Halorhodospira halophila: one gene and its partner. The protein of the gene in region 1 binds, or shares a complex with, the protein of each later gene. Links are inferred from orthologs where the notes say so. Each region holds a gene or a part of one and is shown in the gene's direction. Other genes may lie near its edges.

The links.
Region 2: the proteins of accD (region 1) and CCR79_RS07835 are in contact, whole or in part, in a solved structure (PDB 8UXZ), measured with the Escherichia coli proteins. The link is inferred for Halorhodospira halophila from one-to-one orthologs.

What each region holds. Positions count from the first base shown.
Region 1 is NZ_NHSN01000025.1:75,703-85,634, reverse strand. Bases 6,933-9,932 are described here. They hold accD (acetyl-CoA carboxylase, carboxyltransferase subunit beta), read left to right. Parts: upstream 6,933-7,925; coding sequence 7,926-8,939; downstream 8,940-9,932. Other genes in these bases: CCR79_RS09700 (bifunctional folylpolyglutamate synthase/dihydrofolate synthase), read left to right, coding at 8,936-9,932; trpA (tryptophan synthase subunit alpha), read left to right, coding at 7,108-7,929; trpB (tryptophan synthase subunit beta), read left to right, coding at 6,933-7,111. In the rest of the region: leuB (3-isopropylmalate dehydrogenase), read left to right, coding at 1-4; CCR79_RS09740 (outer membrane beta-barrel protein), read right to left, coding at 104-724; CCR79_RS09735 (aspartate-semialdehyde dehydrogenase), read left to right, coding at 904-1,926; CCR79_RS09730 (FimV/HubP family polar landmark protein), read left to right, coding at 1,949-4,411; tRNA pseudouridine(38-40) synthase TruA, read left to right, coding at 4,423-5,223; CCR79_RS09720 (phosphoribosylanthranilate isomerase), read left to right, coding at 5,284-5,907; more of trpB, read left to right, coding at 5,891-6,932.
Region 2 is NZ_NHSN01000018.1:134,410-149,635, reverse strand. The notes cover bases 9,204-12,040. They hold CCR79_RS07835 (acetyl-CoA carboxylase carboxyltransferase subunit alpha), read left to right. Parts: upstream 9,204-10,062; coding sequence 10,063-11,019; downstream 11,020-12,040. Other genes in these bases: tilS (tRNA lysidine(34) synthetase TilS), read left to right, coding at 11,025-12,040; CCR79_RS07840 (hypothetical protein), read left to right, coding at 9,568-9,957; CCR79_RS07845 (fumarylacetoacetate hydrolase family protein), read right to left, coding at 9,204-9,455. Also shown: dnaE (DNA polymerase III subunit alpha), read left to right, coding at 1-960; CCR79_RS07880 (HAD-IA family hydrolase), read right to left, coding at 957-1,682; CCR79_RS07875 (transposase), read left to right, coding at 1,825-3,153; frdA (fumarate reductase (quinol) flavoprotein subunit), read left to right, coding at 3,210-4,982; CCR79_RS07865 (succinate dehydrogenase/fumarate reductase iron-sulfur subunit), read left to right, coding at 4,979-5,743; CCR79_RS07860 (fumarate reductase subunit C), read left to right, coding at 5,740-6,138; fumarate reductase subunit FrdD, read left to right, coding at 6,135-6,491; CCR79_RS07850 (EAL domain-containing protein), read right to left, coding at 6,494-8,578; more of CCR79_RS07845, read right to left, coding at 8,601-9,203; more of tilS, read left to right, coding at 12,041-12,347; CCR79_RS07825 (M1 family metallopeptidase), read right to left, coding at 12,329-14,311; CCR79_RS07820 (helix-turn-helix domain-containing protein), read left to right, coding at 14,536-14,868; CCR79_RS07815 (CTP synthase), read left to right, coding at 14,959-15,226. UniProt on the Escherichia coli protein: Component of the acetyl coenzyme A carboxylase (ACC) complex. First, biotin carboxylase catalyzes the carboxylation of biotin on its carrier protein (BCCP) and then the CO(2) group is transferred by the carboxyltransferase to acetyl-CoA to form malonyl-CoA.

The sequences.
Region 1 (9,932 bases):
GTAGCTCCAGCTACAGCCCGCAGCGACCATCCGCGACAGAGGGGCCGCACCCGACAAGGTGCGGCCCCTTTGCGTGGGTGCCTCCGCGCGTCCCGGGGAGGCGTTAGAAGTTGAAGCGGGCCCCGAGCGCCAGGCCCAGGTCGTTCTCGTCGCCGGCGTCGTTGATCTGCAGATCGCCCACGGCGTCCCACTGCGGGGTCAGCGCGTAGGTGAACTTGGCCGCCAGATTGAAGATGCCGTCGTCGAGATCTTCCCCGGTGTCCACATCCAGGTAGCGGATCTCCCAGGCGTACTGCAGGCCGTCGAGGAACATGCAGCCGTGGCGGATGCCGGCGGTGAGTTCGAAACCGGTCTCGCTCTCACTGCTTGAGCCATCATCAAAGTCGGTATCGCGGTAGACCAGGGCGGCGACCCCGTAGAGGTCGATGCCCGGCGTGACGGCCAGGCGGTAGCCCGGGCCCAGCGAGAGCGTGGTGATGTCGATGTCGTCGGTGAGGTAGCTGGCCTCGCCGCGCAGGAAGATGTCGTCGGTCAGGTTCAGCGAGCCGATCAGCCGCGGGCCGACAAGGTCCTGATCCGCGTCGTCCAGCTCAGTAAAGACAACGCCGCCCTCGGCGTAGTCGTAGCTGAAGTCCTGGGCCGGCAGCTGCGCAAACGCCTGCCCGCCGATCAAACCACCGGCGACCAGGCCACTGGCGGCCGTATAGAGAATGCCTCTGTGCATGGGTGCCGCTCCTTGGTTTCACGGGTTGGGGGGAACTGCTGACAATCTAGCAGGTACCTGCCGGCGTGCCAGTCCGCGGATTGCTGGGGCGGCCCGAGGCGGCGGGTCGCGCTGGCCCCGCGCTGCCGCGAGGCGTTAGACTCCGGACAGGAAAACGTCCAGACAGGGGCTAAGGATCCATGAGCAAGCAGTACGACGTCGCCGTCGTTGGTGCCACCGGCGCCGTGGGAGAGGTGATGCTCTCCATCCTGGCCGAGCGCGGCTTCCCCGCGCGCAGGATCTACCCGCTGGCCAGCGCGCGCTCGGCGGGGAACACGGTGACCTTTGCCGGGCAGGAGCTGGTGATCCAGGATCTGGCCGAGTTCGATTTCTCGCAGGTGCAGATCGCGCTCTTCTCCGCCGGGGGCTCCATCTCCGCCGAGCATGCGCCGCGGGCGGCGGAGGCCGGTGCGGTGGTCATCGACAACACCTCCCACTTCCGCTATGACGACGATATCCCGCTGATCATCCCCGAGGTGAACCCTCACGCGGTGGCTGGCTACAAGAAGCGGGGGATCATCGCCAACCCCAACTGTTCCACCATCCAGATGCTGGTGGCGCTCAAGCCGATCCATGACGCCGTGGGCATCGAGCGGATCAACGTGGCCACCTACCAGGCGGTCTCCGGCAGTGGCAAGCCGGCCATCGACGAACTCCACACCCAGAGTCGGGCGATCCTCGACGGCGCCGAGCCGCAGTGTGCCGAGTATCCCAAGCCGATCGCCTTCAACTGCCTGCCGCACATCGACGACTTCCAGGACAACGGCTACACCAAGGAGGAGATGAAGATGGTCTGGGAGACCATCAAGATCTTCGAGGACTCCTCCGTGCGGGTGAACCCGACCACGGTGCGGGTGCCGGTGGTCTACGGCCACTCCGAGGCTGTGCACATCGAGACCCGCGAGCGCATCACCGCCGAGCGTGCCCGGCAGGTGCTCTCCGGCGCTCCGGGCATCGAGGTCTTGGACGAGCGCGCCGGTGGCGGCTATCCGACGGCACTGACCGAGGCCGCGGGGCGCGATCCAGTCTACGTCGGACGCATCCGCGAGGACATCAGCCACGAGCGGGGTCTCGATCTGTGGGTGGTGGCCGATAACGTCCGCAAGGGAGCAGCGCTGAACAGCGTGCAGATCGCGGAGCTGCTGATTGGCGAATACATCTGACGGCGGACGGAGGGGCGAGCCCGTGCGCAAGGCGATTCACGGCCTCGCCGGCCTGGCAGGTCTGTCACTGGTCTCGGTGGCAGCCGCGGTGGAGGTCAGCCTCGGTACCATCGAGGGCCGCTCCGAGGCCGGCGAGCCGGTTTCGGCGCGCATCCCTGTGCGGGATCTCGGTTCCGACGAGCTGGCGCGGCTCGATGTCGGTCTGGCCCCGGGGCGGATCTTCGATCGCGCCGGGATCGAGCGTGCGCCCGAGCTGTCGCTGCTCGACTTTGAGCTGATCGAGTCGGGCGAGGATGCCCCGTACATCGCCGTCACCAGCCAGCAGCCCATCGATGAGCCCCTGCTTGATTTCCTGGTCCAGGTCAGCTGGCCCGAGGGCGACCTGGTCCGCGAGTACACCCTGCTCCTCGAGCGGCCGACCACCGCCGACGACGATGCCCCGGCACAGGGGCAGCCACTGGCCCGCGAGGGCGAGCCGTTTGAGGAGGTGACCCGCGACGGTGAGCGCGAGCGCCGATCCACCGCCTATGGGCCGGTGGAGGAGGGGGATACCCTGTGGCGGATCGCGTCGGAGCACCGCCCCGATGACTCGGTGACGGTCGCGCAGACCATGCTGGCCATCCAGCGGCTTAACCCCCGCGCCTTCTCTGACGACAACGTCAACGACCTGCTCAGTGGGTGGTGGCTGAAGCTGCCCAGCCGCGAGCAGATCGAGCAGCTTTCTGCCGGCGAGGCCCAGGCGATCTACGAGGAGCACCTGGCCAGCTGGGTGCCGCCAGCCGAGCGACGCGCGGCGGTGGAGGAGCTCGACGAGTCGGTGCCTATCCCTGACCTGGCGGACCCCGACGCGCCCGTTGGGGAGGAAGAGGCGCCGACAGCCGAGGAGGCCCGTCTGCGCATCCTGGCCCTGGGCGATGAGGAAGGCACCGAAGAGGTGCTCTCGCTGCTTGATACCGAGCTGGAGGCCTCTGAGGCCAACGTACGCCGGTTGCAGGGGGCGCTGGCGGCCCTGCGGGAGGAGCGGGCGAGCCTGCGTTCGGAACGTGACAGCCTCCGGGCGCAGGTTGAGGATCTGAGCGAGCGGGTGGCGGCGCTCGAGCGGCTGGTGGACCTGGACATGGAAGGGGTGCTGCCGCCGCCGGATGCCGAGCCGACGCCGATCGTCCCGCTGCCCGAGGTGGACGAGCCCCTCGACCCCCTGGACGAGCCGGAGCCAGCGCCCGTCGAGGTTGAGCCGGAGGCGCCGGAGCGCGAGGAAGAGACGGAAGATGAGGTCGGCTGGGCGCAGTGGCTCTCCGGCGACGGCGACGTCACCGCTGCCGACCTCTGGCGTGACGAGGAGGCACGGCGGCAGATGCTGATCGCCACCGGAGGAACCCTGCTGGCGCTCGCTGTGGTCGCCGGCCTGTTGCTGCGCCGGCGGCGCCGTTCGGCGGAGCCTGATAGCCGGGAGGGGCTGCGCCTCGATCGCGGCGACCTCGATTTCGATTTCGACAGCGGAGCACGCCGCGACGCCCTCGAACTCGCCGACGAGTACCTGGCAGACGACGACCTGCGCCGGGCCCGGGACGTGCTCGAGCGCGGCATTCACCGCGAACCGGCACGCACCGATCTGCGCCTGCGGTTGCTCGAGGTGCACTCCCGTCTCGGCGATCGGGAGGCGTTCCTCAGCCAGGCCCAGGACCTCTACGACCGGACCCGCAGCGACGCCGACCCGACCTGGCAGGCAGCGGTGGCACTGGGTGTGGCCTTCGTGCCGGATAGTCCGCTGTTCGCCGATGCCGCGGCAGCAAGCCAGGCGCACGCCGACGAGGCGGAGGGCGAAGCGCAGGCGCCTGGGGGGGCGGCAGCCGATGGCGGTACGCCGGAGAGTCCGGCGCCCGAGGTCGAGGAGGGTCTGGATACCAAGCCGGATCTGGAAGACCTGGATCTGGGTCTGGACGCTGACGAGGGCGAAGGAGTCGGCAAGCAGGCGCCGGGCGAAGGCGAGGGCGAGGATGACTTCGATCGCCGTCTTGATGCGGCTTTTGACGAGCAGCCGCAGCCGGCGGAGCCCGAGGCCGCCGGGGGGCCGGCAGCTGCCGAGCCCGCCGAGGAGCCTGAGCCGGCCATGGCCCGCGAGCCGGAATCGAGTGCCGGCGCGCAGGACGTCGCCGATGAGCTCTTCGGCGGTGCGGATGCCAGCGGCGATGAACTCGACGAAATGGACCTCGACAGCCTGTTCAGCGAGGAGGAAGACGAGGGCGCCGAGGAGGGGCTCGGCCTGCAGGCGGACGAGGGTGCCGAGCCGGAGGCTGAGCCGGAGCCGTCCCTGGGGGTCGGTGAGGGGGATGAGGCCGACACCAAGCTCGACCTGGCCCGGGCCTACATCGACCTGGGGGATGAGCCGGGGGCCCGCAGCCTGCTCGAGGAGGTCCTGGAGGAGGGGACCGAGTCGCAGCGCGAGAGCGCCCGGCAGGTCCTGGCTGAGCTCGGCGGCGAGTAGGCGGGGCGGCCTTGGCGGGAGCGTGTACCGAGCAACGCATCGCGCTGGTGCTGGAGTATGACGGCACCAATTTCAGCGGCTGGCAGCGCCAGGACCACGCCCCCTCGGTGCAGCAGGCCCTCGAGCGGGCGGTGTCGCGGATCGCGGATCACCCCGTGACCGTGGTCTGCGCCGGGCGAACCGATGCCGGGGTGCACGCCGCCGCGCAGGTGGTTCATTTCGATACGACGGCGTCGCGCCCGCTGCACGCCTGGGTGCTAGGGACCAACGCGCAACTGCCCGAGACGGTCAGCGTGCGCTCGGCCCACGCCGTCGACGCCGATTTCCACGCCCGCTACCGCGCCCAGCGCCGTGGCTACCGCTACGTCTTCCTGAGCCGCCGCGCCCGCCCGGCGCTGTTGCGCCACCGGGTGGCGTGGACCCACCGCGAGCTCGATGCGGGGCGTATGCACCGGGCCGCCCAGGCCCTGGTCGGTGAGCAAGACTTCTCGGCCTTCCGTGCCGTCGCCTGCCAGGCACCCCACGCCGTTCGCGAGGTGTACCGGATCGATGTGCACCGCCACGGTGAGCTTCTGTTCATCGACATCGAGGCCAACGCCTTCGTGCACCACATGGTGCGCAACATCGCCGGGACGCTGATGGCCGTCGGAACCGGCGAGCAGGCTGAGCACTGGCCCGCCGATCTGCTGGCCGCGGGCGACCGGACCCGCAGCGGGATCACGGCGCCGGCGTCCGGGCTCTACCTGACCCGGGTGGTCTACCCGCCGCATTACGGACTCCCCGCCGAAGGGCACTGGCCGTTTTTGGCGTAAAGCCGGCCCACGCGGTAACATTTGCGCTTTCCTTGGAGCCGCCGAAGGGGGACGCCGAGCGTGCGCACGCGCGTCAAGATCTGCGGAATCACCCGCCCTGAAGATGCCGCGACCGCCGTGGAGTTGGGGGCCGATGCCATCGGCCTGGTCTTCTGCGATGCCAGCCCGCGTGCGGTGGATATGAAAGAGGCCCGCGCCATTGTGGCCGCGGTCCCGGCCTTTGTCTCCGTGGTCGGCCTGTTTGTCGATCCCAAGCCGGGGCAGGTGGAAGTGGCGCTCGAGGGGCTGCACCTTGATACCCTGCAGTTCCACGGCGATGAGGCGCCTGAGCTCTGCCGCTTCTACGAGCGCCGTTACGTCAAGGCGGTGCCCATGGGCGGCGGGGTGGATCCTCAGGATTATGTGGCGGCCTATCCCGATGCCAGCGGGTTCCTGTTCGACAGCCACCGCCTGGGCGAACGGGGTGGCCGGGGCGAGTCCTTTGATCACGACACGATCCCGGGCGGCGTGCGGGGGCTTACGGTGGCCGGCGGCCTGAACGCCGAGAATGTGGCGGGGGTGGTGCGCAATGTGCGCCCCTTCGCCGTGGATGTCAGCAGCGGCGTCGAGTCGGAGCCGGGGATCAAGGACCGGGAGCGCATAGCCCGGTTTCTCGCGGAGGTGGAACGTGGCGACGAGACCTGAGCAGTACGGCGGCGATCCCGCCGGGGAGCACGACGGGCACTTTGGCCGTTTCGGGGGACGGTTCGTCTCCGAGACCCTGGTGGGGCCGCTTGAGGAGCTGGCCGAGGCGTACGCGGAAGCGCGTCGCGATCCGGCCTTTCAGGATGAACTCGACCGCGAGCTGCGCGATTTCGTCGGCCGACCGACTCCGCTGTATTTGGCCGAGCGGCTGACCGCCAGCGCCGGCGGGGCGCGCATCTATTTCAAGCGTGAGGACCTGGCCCATACCGGCGCGCACAAGGTCAACAACACCGTCGGCCAGGCGGTGCTGGCCGCACGCATGGGCAAGACCCGGATCATTGCCGAGACCGGGGCCGGCCAGCACGGCGTGGCCACGGCGACGGTGGCGGCGCGAATGGGCCTGGAGTGCGTCGTCTACATGGGAGCCGACGATGTGCAGCGCCAGGCCGCCAACGTCTATCGGATGCGCCTGCTTGGTGCGGAGGTCCGCGCCGTGGATGCCGGTACGCGCACCCTCAAGGACGCCATGAACGAGGCGATGCGCGACTGGGTGGCGAACGTCGACAACACCTTCTACATCATCGGCACCGTCGCCGGCCCCCACCCCTATCCGACCCTGGTGCGTGATCTCCAGCGGGTCATCGGCGTCGAGACCCGGGCGCAGATGCTGGAGCGCGAGGGCCGTCTGCCCGATGCCGTGGTGGCGTGCGTCGGCGGCGGCTCCAATGCCCTGGGCATCTTCCACCCGTTCCTCGACGACGCCGCTGTCCGGCTGGTGGGTGTCGAGGCCGGTGGCGAAGGCGTGGCCAGCGGTCGGCATGCCGCTCCGCTCAATGCCGGACGGCCCGGGGTGCTGCACGGCGCGCGCAGCTACCTGATGGAGTCCGACGAGGGGCAGATCATCGGCACCCACTCCATCTCGGCCGGCCTCGACTACCCCGGCGTCGGCCCCGAGCACGCCTGGCTGAAGGATACCGGGCGCGCCGAGTACGTCGCGGTCACCGATGCCGAGGCGCTCGCGGCGTTCCACCGGCTCAGCCGAACCGAGGGCATCCTGCCGGCGCTGGAGACCGCCCATGCGGTCGCCTACGCCGAAAGCCTGGCCGCGGAACTCGGGCCGGACGCCACCCTGGTGGTCAATCTCTCCGGACGGGGTGACAAGGACATCGCCACTGTCGCGGCGCAGGAGGGCATCGAACTGTGAGCCGCATCGCTGAACGTTTCCGCACTTGCCGCTCCGCCGGGCGAACGGCCCTGATCCCGTACATCACCGGTGGTGATCCGTCGCCCGACGACACCGTGCGCCTGATGCACGCCCTGGTGGCCGGCGGCGCCGACATCATCGAGGTTGGCGTCCCGTTTTCCGATCCGATGGCCGACGGCCCTGTGATCCAGGCCGCCTGCGCCCGGGCACTGGCGGCGGGGACGACGCCGGCGCGGCTGTTCGAGGTCGTGCGCCGTTTCCGCGAGGACGATCCGGATACGCCGGTGGTCTTCATGGGTTACGCCAATATCCTCGAGGCTGCCGGCTACGGCGCCTTTGCGCGCGATGCCGCCGCCGCCGGTGTCGATGGGCTGCTGACGGTTGATCTGCCCCCGGAGGAGGCCGAAGAGCTGGCCGACGAGGCGCAGGCCCACGGCCTCGATCTCATCTACCTAGTGGCGCCCAACACCAGCGCCGCCCGCCTCGAGCGGGTCTGCTCGGTGGCCGGCGGGTTCGTCTACGCGGTCGCCCTCAAGGGGGTCACCGGTGCGGCGGACCTGGATGCCGGGTTGGTGGAGCAGCAGGTCACCGGTATCCGCCGCGTCACTGATCTGCCGGTGGCCGTCGGGTTCGGGGTGCGCGACCCGCAGAGCGCTGCGGCGCTGGCGCCTTGCGCCGACGGTGTGATCGTCGGCAGCGCGCTGGTGCGCATGATCGGCGAACACGGCGCGGCGGCGGATCTGCCCGAGCGCCTGCGCGATGCCGTCCGCGCCCTGCGCCGGGCGATGGACGAGACGACGACGGGGGGTGATTCGTGAGCTGGTTTCAGAAACTCATGCCGCGGCGCATCCGGACTGAGGCCGGACCGCGCAGCCGCAGCGTCCCCGAGGGGCTGTGGACCAAGTGCGAGTCGTGTCAGGGCATCCTTTACCGCCCGGATCTGGAGCGCAACCTCGAGGTCTGCCCGAAGTGCGATGCACACATGCGGATCTCGGCGCGGCAGCGCCTGCGGCTGTTCCTGGACGAGTCCTGCGAGGCCGTGGAGATCGGCGCCGAACTGCAGCCCTCGGACTTCCTGCGTTTTCGCGACAGCAAGCGCTACCGGGATCGGCTGACCCAGGCCCAAAAGGCTACCGGCGAGAACGACGCCCTGGTGGCTATGCGCGGTGCGGTCCATCAGCGGCCCGTCGTCGTCTGCGCGTTCGAGTTCGGGTTCATGGGCGGGTCCATGGGCACCATCGTTGGCGAGCGCTTCTGCCGTGCCGCCGAGGAGGCCCGGGCCCACGACATCCCGCTGGTCTGTTTCTCGGCCTCGGGCGGGGCGCGCATGCAGGAGGCGCTGTTCTCGCTGATGCAGATGGCCAAGACCTCGGCGGCCATTTCGCGGCTCAACGAGGCCCGGGTGCCGTATATCTCCGTGCTCACCGATCCGACCATGGGCGGTGTCTCGGCCAGCCTGGCCACGCTGGGCGATGTCATCATCGCCGAGCCCGGGGCGTTGATCGGCTTCGCCGGTCCCCGGGTGATCGAGCAGACCGTGCGCGAGACCCTGCCCGAGGGGTTTCAGCGGGCCGAGTTCCTGCTCGAGCACGGCGCCATCGACATGATCGTCGACCGGCGCGAGATGCGCGACGAGATCGCCTCGCTGATGGGCAAGCTCGGCGGCGATGTCTCGGTGGCGCCCGCTCCGGCGGTGGAGTCCGAGCCGACGGCTGCCGAGGCGCAGGGCACCGAGGCCGGCGAGCCGAGCGAGGGAGACGGCTCCGGCGAGGCGGGTGACGGTCCGGCCGACGCCGGTGAGGACGGGGGCGGCTCACGCAACGCATGAACGACGCCCGCACGGCGCAGCCGGCAGTCCCGGCGGATCTCGATGGCTGGCTGGCACGCCTGGAAGCGGCCCACCCGACGGCCATCGACCTGGGCCTTGAGCGGGTGGCCGCGGTGGGTCGGCGCCTTGGTGTCCTCGATCCCGCCGCGCGGGTGATCACCGTCGGCGGGACCAACGGCAAGGGGAGCGTGGCGCGGACCCTCGAGGGTGTGCTGAACGGTCTTGGCGTGGCCACGGCACTCTACACCTCGCCGCATTTCCAGCGCTTCAACGAGCGCATGCGCATCGATGGCGCGGAGGTCAGCGATGCCGCGTTGATCGAGGCGCTGGGTCGGGTCGAGCAGGCCCGGAGCGAGGCGGGCGTAAGCCTGACCTACTTCGAGCACACCACCCTCGCAGCCTTCGACCTCTTCGGGCGCAGTGGCGCGGTGGTCTGGATCCTCGAAGTGGGCCTGGGCGGCCGGCTGGACGCAGTGAACACGGTGGATGCTGATATCGCCGTGGTGACCCGCATCGCCCGCGATCATGCCGAGTTCCTGGGTGACGACCTCGAGGTGATCGCCGCGGAGAAGGCCGGCATCTTTCGCTCCGGCCGGCCGGCGGTGATCGGTCAGCCGGATGCGCCGGCGGCGCTGCGTCGGATCGCCCTGGAGGTCGGTGCCGGACTGGTGGAGGCCGGGGACGCCTTCACCTGGGGGGAGGGGGACGACGGGCTCTGGTGGTGGCGCTGCGCCGGACACCACTGGTGCGGCCTGCCGGCGCCCGGGGTCTCCGGCCGGGCGGCGCGCGGTAACGTGGCCACCGCCCTGGCCGCTCTGGTTCAGCTGCCGGAGGGCACCGGTGCGGATCCGGAAGCCGTTGCCCGCATCCTCGGCCGGATCCGCGTCCCCGGACGGCTGGAGCGGATCGGGACCGGGTCACTGGAGTGGCTGTTGGATGTCGCGCATAATGCCGATGGGGCGGAAGAACTCGCCCGGGTGCTCGACGACGGGG
Region 2 (15,226 bases), on another replicon or contig:
CGCGATACCAACGGGGCGTTCCGGGATATCTTCGACCTGTGCCGCCGGGTCGACACCGGCCGCGCCAATCGTCGCGTGCTGGAGGCCCTGTGTCGTTCGGGGAGCCTGGATCGCCTGATCCCCAACCGCGCCACGGGAATGGCACAGATCCCGGCGGCGCTGGCGGCTGCCGAGCAGGCGACGCGCGACCAGGCCGCCGGGCAGACCGATCTGTTCGGTGGCCCTGCAGAGGCGGTGATCGCCTCCCGTGGCGAGGGCGAAGAGGTTGCCGAGCAGCCCGAATGGCCGGAGGAAGAACGCCTGGCCGCGGAGAAGGCCACACTGGGTCTATTCCTGACGGGGCACCCGATCGACCGTTACGAGCATGAGCTTCCGTATCTGGCTACGGATCGCCTGCAGCGGCTGTCCAGTGGCGCCGGCGGCAATGGCGGAGACGGCAATGGGGGCCGAGGCCGGACGGTTACCGCGGCTGGGCTGGTGGTCGCGCTGCGGGTGCGCAGCACCTCCACTGGCGGCCGCCTGGCCACCCTGACCCTGGATGACCGCACGGGCCGGATCGAAGTGGTGCTATTCCCCGAGGCGTTCGGCAAATACCGGCATGCCGTTGAGAAGGATGCGCTGCTGGTGGTGCGCGGCAGTCTCGACTACGACGACTTCAGTGGCGGGTACCGGATCACCGGCGAAGAGGTGCTGGACATCGCCCGGGCCCGCGAGCGGGCAGCCGGTCGGTTGGTGATTCCGGTAACCGCGGCTCGTGCCGCTAACGGTCTGGTGCCCGAGCTGCGCCAGGTCCTCAGCAGCTACGCTGGGGAGAGTCCGGTCCATGTCGATTACCGCCACCCAAGGGGCCGGGGGCGCGTCGTCCTAGGCCGCAACTGGACGGTGACGCCCAGCGATGACCTGATCAAGCGGCTTGAGTCGGTGGTCGATGACCGTGTGGGGGTCGAGTACCCCCGCTAGCGGCTCTCGCGGTGAATGGCGATCAGGTCATCGATCCCCACGGCGGTGCCGTCGGGTCCGTGGTCCAGGTCATCAATGACCGCTGCGGCACCCGGGAATGCGTCGTCCCGGGTCCAGCGGTTGCGGGTGATCAGCGTCGGGATCCCGGCCGCGCGGGCGGCGCGCAGCCCGTTGACCGAATCCTCCACGGCGAGGCAGTCCTCGGCCGCGAGCCGCAGTGATCGCAGGGCCTGCAGGTAGGCCTCGGGGTCGGGTTTCTTGGCGTTGACGTCGTCGCCACAGATGCAGACCTCGAAGGCCGGTTGCAACTCGGCGGGTAGCACGCCGTTGAACAGGGCCTCGACGTTGGCGCGGGCGCTGGTCGTGACCACGGCCAGGCGCACCTGCCGCTCTCGCGCTTCGGCAAGGATTCGCTCGATCCCCGGCCGGGGCGGGATGGAGCCGGTGCTGAGGCGCTCGGCGTAGAGGCGGTTCTTGGCCTCGTGCAGTCGCCGCGCGAGCGTATTGATATCGCCGTGCCCGGGCGGGGGCGGTTCCCGGGTCAGGGTGTCGTGCAGTCGTTCCCGGCCGCCCGGGACCGCGTTCAGGAGGCGTCGATAGGTGGTTTCATCCCAGCGGTGGGGAAGGCCGAATGCCTCGAAGGCGGCGTTGAAGGCGGGCAGGTGGCCCGCGCCTTCGGTGTCGGCCAGGGTGCCATCGACGTCAAAGAGCAGCGCTTGCATGGGTTTCCGTTCTCCAGGGGTGTCGGGTCCGTGGCGGTGCCGGCGTTATCATCTTAGGGTTCTTGACCCGTCCGGGAAAACGGGCTGGAGTAACCGCGTCGACGGACTCGCCGTATCCGCATGATCCGGAGGAAAGCACTGCATGGCTGAGGGTCGCCCGAAATATTCGCCGGAGTTCCGGCGCAAGCTGGTCGAACTGGTCGAGGCGGGGCACACCCCGCAAGAGTTGGCACGGACCTACGAGCCGGCGGCCAAGACGATCCGCCGCTGGTACCAGGAGGACCGGCAGGAGACCAGCGAGCGGCGCACCGGGGCTGCAGATCGGCGCAGCGCTGGCCCGGGAGGCAGGCAGCAGGGCAAGAGCCCTGGCGCTGCTGCGTCCGCGGCGGGGTCCGGGAAGCGCTCGAAGACGGCGAAGGCCGGTCCCCGGAGCAGGCCGGCGAGTAGCCAAGCGCACCGGCTGGCCGGCAAGCGCGTCTTGGAGCGCCCCGCGGACACGGCTGCGGAGGCTGGGGAGGGGGCGCCCGAGCGGGCCGAACCCGAGCCGGCGGAAGAGCCGGCCGAGGTGGCCCCATCGGCGGACGGCGAGGTGATCGTCGACCCGGCTCCCGAGGGCGGGGTGCCCGAGGAGGAGGGGGTCGAGCTAGATGTGCAGCCGCACGCCGGCCTCGAGACGGAGGGCGATCCAGCCGAGTTGCTTGCCGTCGGCCTGGAACGCGCCGATCAGGGCGATGCCGTCTACGACGACGAGGGTCCCGAGGCGGCTATTCCGATCTACCAGGAGGCACTCGACTATCTGGATGCAGCGATCAGCGCCGGTGAAGGGGGAGATGCCGCGCGCCGCGACTGGGGGATCACCCTGGAGCGCCTGGGCGATGCGCTCTTCGAGGCCGAGGGGGCGAGTGCCGCACTGCCCTGCTATGAGGCTTGGTGTGAACTCGCCGAGGCCCTGGCCACCGAACACGCCACGGCGCAGTCGCTTCGGGACTGGAGCGTTGCGCTGGGTCGCTACGGCCAGGGGGTGCTGGTCGAGGAGGGGGCCGAGGTGGCACTACCCTACTACCGGCAGGTGATCGAACTGCGCGAGGACATCGTCCGCGAGCGGCAGAGCGCGGATGCCTACCAGGATTGGGCGCTGGCGCTGGAGCGCTGCGGTGCGGTCCAGGAGGCCGTGGAGGGGTTGGCCGAGACGGTGGAGACCTACCGCCACGCCCTCGAGGTGCGCGGGGCGCTGGTCGAGCAGCAGGACACACCGCAGGCGCGCCGGGCTCTCGGGATCGCTCAGGAGCGCCTGGCCATGGCGGTGCTCGCCGCCGAGGGCGCCGAGGCGGCCCTGCCTCACTTTGAGCAGCTCGCCGAACTCTTCACGGAACTGGCCGAGGAGCTGGGCACTGAGGAGGCCGATGCTGAGCGACGGCAGGCGGATACCATGCTCGGCAAGGTACAGATGGCGGCACTGGATCTGGAGTGACACCCGCGTCCGCGACGGTTGGACCTCCGTCGTGGCCCTGGATCCCGGGAGGCGCATTGCAGGCGATCGAAGACATTGAGTGCGACTTGGTTGTTGTTGGTGGCGGCGGGGCCGGGTTGCGGGCCGCTATCGCGGCGGCCGAGCGCGACCCTGGGCTGCGGATCGCGCTGATCTCCAAGGTGGTGCCCATGCGCAGCCACACCGTCGCTGCGGAGGGGGGCGCTGCCGGTGTGGCCCGGGCGGATGACAGCCTGGACGGGCACTTCAACGACACCGTCTCCGGGGGGGATTGGCTGTGCGACCAGGACGTGGTTGAACGCTTTGTCGCCGAGTGCACTGGCGAGATGGTCCGTCTCGAACAGTGGGGTTGCCCGTGGAGCCGACAGGCGGACGGCCAGGTACATGTCCGGTTTTTCGGGGGCATGACGACCCAGCGCAGCTGGTACGCCGCCGACAAGACCGGCTTCCACATGTTGCATACGCTGTTCCAGACCTCCCTGCGCTATCCGGGGATTCAGCGCTACGACGAATACTTCTGCTCAGATCTGCTGGTCGACGACGGGGTGGTCTGTGGCGTACTGGCCTTGGAGATCGCCAGCGGCAAGCCGGTGCGCTTCGGCGCACCGGCGGTGGTGCTGGCCACCGGCGGGGCCGGGCGGGTCTACGGGCAGAACACCAACGCCGGCATCGTGACCGGCGAGGGCATGGCCATGGCGCACGCCCAGGGGGTGCCCCTGCGCGACATGGAGTTCGTTCAGTGGCACCCCACCACGCTGCCCGGCAGTGGCATCCTGATCACGGAAGGGTGCCGGGGCGAGGGCGGCGTCCTGACCAACCGGGATGATCGTCGCTATCTGCAGGACTACGGTCTCGGGCCCACCGAACCGTGGCCGCGTCCGAAAGCCATGGAGCTGGGGCCGCGGGATCGGCTCTCCCAGGCTTTCTGGTACGAGGACCAGGCGGGCCGGACCGTGCCCACGCCGCAGGGCACGGCAGTCCAGCTGGATCTACGCCACCTGGGCGAGGACCGCATCCTAGAGCGGCTGCCCATGATCACCGAGGTGGCTCGCCGCTACGCCGGAGTGGATCCGGTTCGGGAGCCGATCCCCGTCCGTCCGGCGGTCCACTACACCATGGGGGGGATTCCCACCGACGTCCGGGGTGCCGCCCCCCTGTCGGGGCTGTTTGCTGCCGGGGAGTGCGCCAGCACCGGGATTCACGGAGCCAACCGGCTCGGTTCCAACTCGCTCGCGGAACTCCTTGTCTTCGGCCGGGCGGCAGGAGAGGCGGCCGCCGAGTACGCCCGCGAGGCACCGCGGCGGCCGCAGCGCGTGGTGGAGCAGCTCGCTACCGAGGCCCTGGCGCCGCGGCTTGAACTGCTGCGCAACGACAGGGGCGAGCGGCTCGCTACGCTGCGCGCGGATCTCAATCGGGCCATGGAACAGGGGGTGGGGATCTTTCGCAACGAGGCCGGCCTGGAGCAGGCGTGCACGACGCTGGCGGCGCTGCGCGAGCGCCTGCGACGCGGCATCCGCCTCGACGACCGCAGCCGGACATACAACACCGAGTGGCTGACTGCGATGGAGTTCGGGGCCAGCCTGCAGGTGGCTGAGGCGATGGCCTGGTCGGCGCGGGCACGCAAGGAGTCCCGCGGCGCCCACGTGCGCGATGACGCCTATAGCGAGCGTGATGACGAGCGCTATCTGGTTCATACCCTGGCCTACCCCGGTGACGGGACGGGCCCCGTGATCGACCATGCGCCGGTGACCGTTACCCGCTCTGCGCCGCGGCGGCGGGCCTACGGCGCTGAAGGGGAGGCGCAGGCATGAGCGAATCGCAGCGGATCACTCTGGCGGTGCAGCGTTTCCACCCGGAACAGGACGCCGAACCGCGCTGGCAGCGCTATGCCGTGCCGTACACGCCGGATATGTCCGTGCTCGAGGGGCTGCAGTACATCAAGGATCACCTCGATGGCAGCCTGACCTTCCGCTGGTCCTGTCGCATGGCGATCTGCGGTAGCTGTGGCTGCATGATCGACGGCGAACCCGAGCTGGCCTGCCATGTCTTCCTCCGCGACTACGCGCCGGGGCCGGTGTGGGTGTCGGCACTGGACCACTTCCCCGTGCAGCGGGATCTGGTCATCGATCAGAGCGACTTCCTCGAGAAGCTCGAGACGGTGCACGCCTACCTGATCCCGGCCGGGGAACGGACGGCGGCCGAGGGGACCTATCGGCAGACGCCGGAGCAGATGACGGATTACTACGCGTACGCCCAGTGCATCAACTGCCTGCTCTGCTATGCCGCCTGCCCGCAGTACGGTTGGCATCCGGACTTTGTCGGCCCCGGGGCCCTGGCGCTACTCCAGCGCTACAACCTGGACAGCCGTGACGCAGGTAGCGAGTTGCGGCACGCGGTGGTTGATGCCGAACAGGGGGTCTGGGGCTGCACGCTGGTCGGCCACTGCTCCGAGGTCTGCCCCAAGGGGGTCGATCCCGCGCGGGCCATCAATCAGAACAAGCCCGGCAGCAGCGCGCGGTACTTGCTCGACTGGCTGCGGCCCGGTCGTCGTCGACAGGAGGGATCGGAATGAGCCGAGCGCGCGTCTACCGTCCGACCATGCGCGGTTGGTGGGAGCGGCATCCGGCCTACCGCCGCTACCTGTTGCGCGAAGGCAGCAGCGTCCTGCTGGGCCTTTATGCGCTCTGGCTGCTTGCCGGACTGTTGGCCCTTGCTGCTGGGGAAGCCGCCTACCAAGGGTGGCGGGACCTGCACGGCAGCCCCTGGTTGTTCGGCCTCCACCTGGCCGCTCTGTTGGCCGCCGCCTACCACGCTGTCACCTGGTTCCGGTTGCTGCCCCTGACGCTGCCGGTCCTGCGCTGGCGGGGCCGCAGGCCCACCGACCGGGCGGTCGTGCGGGGTGCCTGGGTGGTCTCGGTGGCCCTCTCGGGCGGGGTGTGGCTCTATCTCCTGGGAGGCGTCCGATGAGGCGTTCGCACGAACCGCCGCTGTGGCTGCTCTTCGGTGCCGGGGGCCTACTCGCCGCGCTGCTCGCCCCGGCGCTGATCCTGCTGACCGGCGTCGTGATGCCCGTGGCTGCAGAGCATGGCATCGAGGTACTGGATTACCACGCATCCCGCGAGCTGTTCGCCCGGCCGGTGGTGGGGGTGCCAGTGGCCCTCGCGCTGGGGCTGGTGCTCTGCCACGCCGCTCACCGCATCTACCATACCCTGCGCGATCTCGGGATTCCGGCAGGGCGCGGTACCTGGTGGGTCTGCTACGGCGGCGCCGGTGTCGCGGGGGTGCTCGGTGTGGGCGCGGTTGTTGCCCTGTGGTGGTGAACTCAGGGCGGGTCGTTGGGCGCCTGGGGGCGACAGCAGCGTAGCCGCGGGTGGGGCTCCGGCCGTGCCCAGAGGAATCCCTGGCCGACGCGGCACCCGGCATCGATGAGCTGGTCGCGCTGCTGCAGGGTCTCGACCCCCTCGGCCACCACCTCAAGCCCGAGGACATGGGCGAGCTGCAGGATGGTCTCCACGATGGAGCGGGATTCCGGCGTGGTCTCCATGTCCCAGATGAAGCCGCGGTCGATCTTGACCCGGTTGATGGGCAGGCGCTTGAGGTAGAGCAGGGACGAGTAGCCGGTGCCGAAGTCGTCGATGCTCAGCGACACTCCGGCCCGGCGCAGGGCGGCCAGCCGCTCCAGGGTGCGGGGGCTGAGATCCATGATGGTCGACTCGGTGATCTCCAGCTCCAGGTGCCGTGCCGGCAGGCCGGTCTGCTCCAGCGTACGCAGGACCGTCTTTTCGATGTTGCCGTTGTGGAACTGGGCCCCGGACAGGTTGACGGCGATGCGCCCGAACTCGCGTCCCTGGTCCAGCCAGGTGCGCCCTTGCTGACAGGCCTGGTGGAGGATGTCCTCCCCCAGCGCCGCCATGGTTCCGACCTCCTCGGCGACCGAGATGAAGGCGCCCGGGGCCAGTAGCCCCCGGTCCGGGTGGTGCCAGCGGACCAGGGCTTCGATGCCCACGATCTGACCGGTCTGCAGCTCGACCTGGTGCTGGAAATAGGGGACCAGTTCACCGCGCTGCAGGCCCTGACGCATCTCCTGGGCGAGATCCAGCCGGCGCTGGGCATGTTCAGTCAGCTCCTCGGCGTAGAAGCACGTGGTGTTGCGTCCGTCGGCCTTCGCCTTGTGCAGCGCCGAGTCGGCGTTGCGGACCAGCGCCTCGACGGTCTCGCCGTTGTCCGGATACATGCTGATGCCGATGCTACACCGGCACTGGAACCAGCGGCGGCTGTACTGGAACGGTCGCTCCAGTTCCTGGTGGACGGTCTCAGCGCAGGCGAGAGCGTCCCGGTGGTCGCGGATCTCGGCCAGGCAGATGCTGAACTCGTCGCCACCCAGTCGCGCCAGGGTGTCATCGGCGCCGAGGCGCGCCTGGAGGCGGTGAGCCACCTGGCGGAGGACGCGATCGCCGGCGGTATGACCGAGGCTGTCGTTGACGTCCTTGAAGTGGTCGAGGTCGATGAACAGCACGGCTAGCTGTTCACCGGACTGTCGCGAGCGCTCCAGGGCGCGGGCCATGCGGTCCTTGAACAGCAGGCGATTGGCGAGGCCGGTGAGCGCATCGTGGTAGGCCTGGAACTGCAGCCGCTCCTGGGAACGTTTGAGCTCGGTCAGGTCGCTAAAGACGGCAATGTAGTTGACGACTTCGCCGTAGGCCCCGGTGACACGGCTGATGGTCACCCACTTCGGCTGCAGGGTGCCGTACTTGGAGCGGTCCCAGAGTTCGCCGGACCAGCTACCCTCCCGTTGGATCGACTCCCACATGGCCCGGTAGAAGTCGTCGTTGTGGTGGCCCGACTGCAGGATCCGCGGCGTCAGCCCGATGAGCTCGTCCTCGGTGTAGCCGGTCATTCGCGCGAAGGCGTCGTTGACCTGGAGGATGCGGCTCTCGGCGTCGGTGATCAGGATCCCGTCCCGCGTGGCGGTGAAGACCTTGGCCGACAGCTGCAGGCGTCGTTCCATCTCCTTGCGCCCAGAGATGTCACGCAGCGTGGCGCAGCAGAGGGTCTCGTCCTCCAGGTGCAGCGGGGTGAGCACCACCTCCAGCCAAAGGTGTTCGCCCTGCGGGGTAACGTGCACCCACTCAAAACGTTGGGCGCCCTCGATGAGTGCGGTCTCGAGCAGGTTTTGTGCCCGCTCCGCCGCCGACGATCCGTCCGGCTGGAGTTGCGAGGAGATGGCCTCCGGGCGCAGGCCGATCAGCTGCTGCGGATCCTCCCAGCCCAGCATGCGGGCAGCCGCCGGGTTGCAGGCGATGAAGTGCCCATCGCGCAGGATCAGCATCCCGTCTTCGCTGTGCAGGAAGAGGGTCTGCGTCAGGCTGCTCGAGAGCGCCGGGGCCGGAGTGGTTGGGGGAACCACGTCGTCTTTCACAGGGGTTAGCTCACGGGTCCGGTGCCACGATGCGGTTGCGCAGGGTGCCGAGCCCCTCGACCTCACAGGTGACGATGTCCCCGGCCTGCAGGAAGCGGGGCGGGGTGCGGGCAAAACCGACGCCGGCCGGCGTGCCGGTGGCGATGATATCCCCGGGAACCAGGGTCATGACCCGCGAGAGCGTGGCGATGACCGCGGGGATGGAGAAGACCATCTCGCCGGTATGCGACTGTTGCTGGGTGGTGCCGTTGACCTGACAGGAGAGGGCAAGGCCGTGGGGATCGGGTACCGCGTCGGCGGTGGTGATCCAGGGCCCCATCGGGCAGCTGCCGTCCACCGACTTGCCGAGGAAGAACTGCTTGTGCCGGAATTGCAGGTCACGTGCCGACAGGTCGTTGATCACCGTATAGCCGAAGACATGCTGTAGTGCCTCGCTCTCCGGGATGTGCCGGCCACCCCGGCCGATCACCACGCCGAGCTCCACCTCCCAGTCCAACTCCCGGGTGACGGCTGGGTCGAGGAGGAAGTCCGCGTATGGGCCGGCGACGGTGGTCGTTGCCTTGGTAAAGACCACCGGCGCCTCGGGCAGCGCCAGCTCGTCACCCTTGGCCTGTTGCGACTCTCGGGCGTGGTCGGCGTAGTTCAGGCCCAGGCACATGATGTTGCGGGGTGGCTGCGGCAGCGGAGCCAGGAACGTCAGGGCCTCGGCCGTGACCCGCGGCCAGTCGTAGCCGGCCTCGGGTAAGGTGCCGGCGCACAGGTGTCCGCCCAGATCACCCGCGACGGGTGAGACGGCCCAGCGGTCGCCCTGTTCGTGGATGGCGACCCGGGTGACGCCCTGGTGAACAACGGTGGTGATGCGCATGCTGCCGTTTCCGCCTTGGGGGTTGCGGTCAAGCCTGTCGGCCCCGCATTGTCCCGCATTTGGGGCCGGTCGTCGACGGTGATCGGTCGGATGATGCGGATCGGGGGGCGGCATGCACGATGAAAGTGGCGACAATGCCCTGGAACGGGCGACGCTGGAAGCGGTCCGGCGGATGGCGGCGGCCTTTGCCGATCCGCTGCTCGCCCCGTTGGACGCGGGTGCCGACGGCGTCGCCCAGCGCTACCAAGCGGAAGGGGACGCGCAGGCGGGGACGGAGTATGTGCTGGCGCTGACCAGCGTCGCCGGGTGCCGGGTCGAGGTACGTATCCCGCGAAGCGATCTGCTGGCGCTGGAGGGGTCGGGGGTGGTCCACGCGGTCTACCAGACCCTTGTGCGCGAGTGTGGTGCCCATCTGGCCGAGCGCGAGACGCTGATCGTCACCACCCGAGGACGACCCGGGCCGGGGCAGCTGCTCAGTGTCTACCGGCGCCGCCTTGGTTAGGCCAAGCCGGCGTCCCCACAGGAGTTTCGCTTCTGGTAAGGTACGCCCACGACGCATTTAGCCTGTGGTATCCGCCCGCCCATCGGAGAGGTCAACGGGGAGCTCATGACCAAGAACTTTCTGGATTTCGAGCAGCCGATCGCCGAGCTAGAAGCCAAGATCGAAGAGCTGCGCAACGTCGGCCAGGATTCCGAGGTCAACATTAACGAGGAGATCCAGCGCCTCGAGGCCAAGAGCCGCTCGCTGACGGAGAAGATCTTCTCCTCGCTGAGCGCCTGGCAGATCGTGCAGCTGGCCCGTCATCCCGAGCGCCCCTACTTCTTCGACTACGTTGAGCGGATCTTCACCGATTTCCAGGAGCTTCACGGTGACCGAGCCTATGCCGACGATGCCGCCATCGCCGGTGGCCTGGCGCGCTTCGACGGCCGCCCGGTGATGGTCATCGGGCAGCAGAAGGGGCGGGATACCAAGGAGAAGGTGCGGCGCAATTTCGGCATGCCCCGACCGGAGGGGTATCGCAAGGCGCTTCGGCTGATGCGCATGGCGGAGCGCTTCGGTCTGCCGATCTTTACGTTCATCGATACGCCGGGCGCTTATCCCGGCGTCGGCGCCGAAGAGCGCGGACAGAGTGAGGCCATTGCGCGGAATCTGGCCGAGATGGCACAGCTGCGCGTTCCGGTGATCTGCACCGTGATCGGTGAAGGCGGGTCGGGCGGCGCGCTGGCGATCAGCGTTGGCAATCGACTGCTGATGCTGCGCTACTCGGTGTATTCGGTGATTTCGCCAGAGGGGTGCGCCTCGATCCTGTGGAAGAGTTCCGAGCGGGCCGCGGATGCGGCCGAGGCCATGCAGATGGCGGCCGAGCGGCTGCACGACCTGGGGGTCGTCGATCGCGTGATCCCCGAGCCGCTCGGGGGCGCCCACCGGGACTACGACGCGATGACCGAGAGCGTGCGCGAGGTGCTGCGCGAGGAGTGGGGGCGGGTCGCGCAGATGAGCCCGGATGAGCTCGTGGCCGACCGGCACCGGCGGCTTGCGGGGATCGGTCAGCCCCAGGGGTAACCTGCGTGCTCGACCCCGGGGCGCTGGTGGCGCGGTTGTTGGCCTTGGCCCCCGCGGCCGCGGGCTACCGGGTCGCCTTCAGCGGCGGGCGGGATTCCACGGCACTGCTTCACGCCCTGGCCGAAGGCCGCGATGAGTTGCCAGCGCCGCTGGGTGCAGTCCATATCGATCACGGCCTGCACGCCGGATCGGCCCGCTGGGCGGAGCATTGCCGGGCCGTGTGCCAGCGCCTGGGGGTGGCACTCGAGTGCCGCCGCGTGGATGTGCCTTCCCCCGTCGGTCAGGGCCTGGAGGCCGCCGCCCGGGAGGCGCGCTACCGGGCTTTCAGTGCCCTGGTGGCCCCCGGCGAGTGCCTTGTCTTGGCGCACCACGCCGAGGATCAAGCCGAGACCTTCCTGCTCCGGGCACTGCGCGGGGGGGGGCTGCACGGGCTGTGCGCCATGCCGACAACCCGACCGCTGGGGCGGGGTCGGTTGGCGCGGCCGCTGCTGGAGGTGCCGCGTGCCTCTTTGACGGCCTACCTGCAGGCCCGTGGTGCGGACTGGATCGAGGATCCGGCCAATCGGGATCCTGCCCATGACCGGGTCTATCTGCGCGAGCATGTGCTGCCGGCGTTGGCGGCGCGCTGGCCGGATGCAGCTGGCCGCCTGCAGGCGGGGGTGGCTGCCCTGCAGGCGGATCAGGCCTTGCTGGATGGCTACCTGGACAGCGATCTGGCGGCGGCGCGTGCCGCCGACGGGCGCCCGGCGGTAGCTGAGCTGCTGCGACTGGCGCCGTATCGGCGTCAGGCCGTGCTTCGCCACTGGCTGGTTCGTTCCGGGCACCGTCCGCCGCCGGGCCGGCGGCTGGCCGTCGGCGTGCAGGCGCTACTTGAATCGGGCGAAGGGGCTCAGCCGGAGTTGCGTTGGCCGGACGGGTGCATCCGCCGCTACCGGGGGCGGCTCCACTTGCTGCCCGCCGAGTCGTTGGGCGCGGATCCCGATCCGGAGCCGTGCTCCTGGTTTGGCCGGGGGGCGCTGAGCCTGGCCGGGGGCACGTTGTCAGCGCGGTGGAGCCCGCGGGGTATCGACGGACAACTCCTTGCGCAGGGGGTGACGGTGGTCTTCCGTGCCGCAGTGCTGGATGCGGATGCCCGGCGCAGGCTGCAGCGCCTGTATCAGCGGTTGGGTGTCCCGCCCTGGGAGCGCAGCCGGGTTCCGGTGGTCTTCTCCGGTCATCGCCCGATCGCCGTGCCGGGCTACGGCGTGGCCCCATCGTGCCGGGCCATGCCGGGGGTGCGACTGCTGTGGCAACCGCCTCGTGTCGCGGGTCAGTCGGCGTCCAGCTGATCGGCCAGGGGCAGGCGCAGCCCGTGGCGGTCGGCGGGGTTGTAGAGCCCGGTCTCGGCATCGTGGCCGCTACCGAAGCCGACGTAGCTGTGCCGGCCGTAGCGCGCCAGACGCTGCAGCGCCTCGCGAGCCTCTTCGGCGTCCTCGGCGGCGAGGGCGATCAGCGGTTGTCCGCCCCCGGTGGTGCTGGCCCAGGCGACGGGGGAACGGTCCACCGGCCGGATCCGATCAGTGACGCAGGCCTTGATCGCCTCGAGGTGTTCGCTGACCGCTTCCCTGGGGCCGACGATCAGAAGGGGGCGGTCGCGATCCGGGGCGCCGGGCTCGACCTCGCCGCGCAGCGCCCGCTCGGCGGCTGCTTCCAGGCCGTCCCAGCTAGCGACCAGGGTCACGGACTCGGCCAGCAGGGTGTCGCGCAGGATGGAGACTCCCTCACCGAGGGCCAGCTGGCGGTACAGGTGGTGGTCCGGGTCGGCCTGTAGGTAGCGGGGAGCGGTCTCGCTGGTGAACTCGATCCGGGTTCGCTCCCCCGGTTGCAGGCGGATGTCCCGTTCGTCCAGACGGCCGTGTTCGCCCTTAAGCACGACGGGGACAGAGACCGGGTAGCCGTCCTCATCCCAGGCAATGTCTACCCGGATCCGAAAGCGGTCGTCCCCCTCGTGGGCGACCTCGAGCGTGCGTTCATCCAGTTCCAGATCCGGGGCGCGGGTGGCCGAAAGGAACCACTCGAACAGCGCAGGGACGGTTTCGGCGTCCGCGCCCTCGTCCTCCGCAGCTCCCGCGAAGGCGGTCTCGAGCTCCGACCAGCTGGCCTCCTGGTGGGCGTGCCGGGCGTAGAACCGGCGCACTGCCTGGTCGAAAGCCGCTTCGCCGAGGCTTCGGCGCAGGGTATGGAAGAGTTGGGCGCCGCGCTGGTAGCCGATGATCTCGTCGACCGTCCCCCGGTTGTGCCGGAACTCGCTGAGCGGGTAGTCAGCCGCATCGGGGAGCGCGGCCTGGCTGCGCAGCCAGTCTCCTCGCAGGCGCTGCGCTTGCTCGGTATCCCGCTGCGCGGCCTGGTGGTAATCGCCCATGTAGTAGGTCAGGGCCTCGTTCCAGTTCCCTTCGTCGTAGTCGGTGTAGACACCGCGGCCCCACCAGTTGTGGACGACTTCGTGGGGCAGCGAGGTCTCCGGGATGAAGGGCAGGGGGATGACCTGCTCGCCGAGGGCGGTGAATCCGGCAAAAGCCAGGCCCACGGGGTATGGTGCGGCGACCACCGAGTAGGTCTCGTGCGGTGGCGGGCCGATCCAGTCGCTGTATTCGTCCAGGTAGGCCCCGGTCTTCTCCAGGTAGAGGTCGTGGTGCTCCGCGAGGTGTTCAGGGAAGAACGTGTGGACGGTCCCGTGACGGACGGATCGGCTGCGTTGCTCCCATTCGCCGGCGAACAGGGTGATGCCACGCGCTGGCGCCGGATGGCGGAACTCGACGCGGCGCAGGCCGTCTGAAATGCGCTCATCGACGCGCGTTCCCTCGGCCACCACCTGGAGAGGTTCCGGCACAGTGACGTTCAGCCGGTAGCCCGTACGCCGTTCCGCCGGGCGGGGGTACCAGCCGGCCTCCGCGGCGAGCCAGGCGCCCTCGGGTCGCAGGTGGGCACCCCGGCTTTCCTCGCCGGGTTCGCCGGACCAGCGCAGCCGGGCTTCAGTGGCCTCCCCGGGGCGCAGGATGACCCCCCGTTGGCCCAGTTTCTCCGCGCTACCGGCGTCGAGCGCCACCTCGTCGATGCGGTATCCCGGCCCGACAGCCAGGGAGAATGGTCCCTCGTCCGGAAGTTGCAGAGTCAGGCGCCCCTCGAGCCGGCCATCGTCGGGGTGCAGGCGGACATCCATCTCGGCCTGTGGGTCATCGGGCCACGAGCTGGCAGCCGCCACCGGCAGGGTGGCGAGCAGGGCAGCGGCGAGGATGCGGGCGAGCCTGCACATGCGGGCATCATAGCGCACCCTGGCTGGGCGCGTCGTCCGTGCCGGCTGCCGACGACAAGCAGCGGTTGTCGATGGCAACTGCCTTTTTCGACCGCCCTCCTTAGCCTGCGACGATGGCATGTCATCCTGGATCTGAAGACGCGCGGGCCCAGTTCGCCGAACGACTCCGCCAAGCCCTCCACCGGTGTGGAGTCGGTCCGCGGGAGTATGCCCGGCTGGGTCGTATGGTCGGGGTATCCAAGCAGGCGGCGCGCGGCTGGCTCGAGGGCCAGAACTTCCCCACCCGGGAGCACATCGCCCTTCTCGCCCGGGCGCTGGGCGTGCGCCACGGCTGGCTGGAGTACGGCGAGGGGCCGATGCACCCCGGTGAGGTGCTGGCCGAGTCGGGTGGTGCCGAGTATTCGGCGTCCCGTTTCACTCTCGATGAGGGGGAGGTGCGCCTGATCTCGGTCTATCGTCGGCTCGACGTCACCTCGCGGGCCGCCGTGGACCAACTCATCAACGTCCTGAGCGATTGCTTCGGCTCCGACGAAGGGCCGCGTGGCGGAGACTCCTGAGCCGCCGGGTGCGTTGTGGGCCTACCCCCCTTCTGGTAAGGTTCCGCCATTCCGTTTCCCGGTTCACCCTTCCCTCGGCTGGCTCTGTCCATGACGCGTTATCTATTCATTACCGGTGGCGTGGTTTCCTCCCTGGGCAAGGGCATCTCGGCCGCCTCCCTGGGGACCATCCTCCAGGCGCGCGGCCTGAGCGTGACCCTGATCAAGCTCGACCCGTACATCAATGTCGACCCGGGGACGATGAGCCCTTTCCAGCACGGCGAGGTCTACGTCACTGACGACGGGGCCGAGACGGATCTGGATCTGGGTCACTACGAACGGTTCGTGCGTGCCCCGGTCAGTCGCCGCAACAACTTCA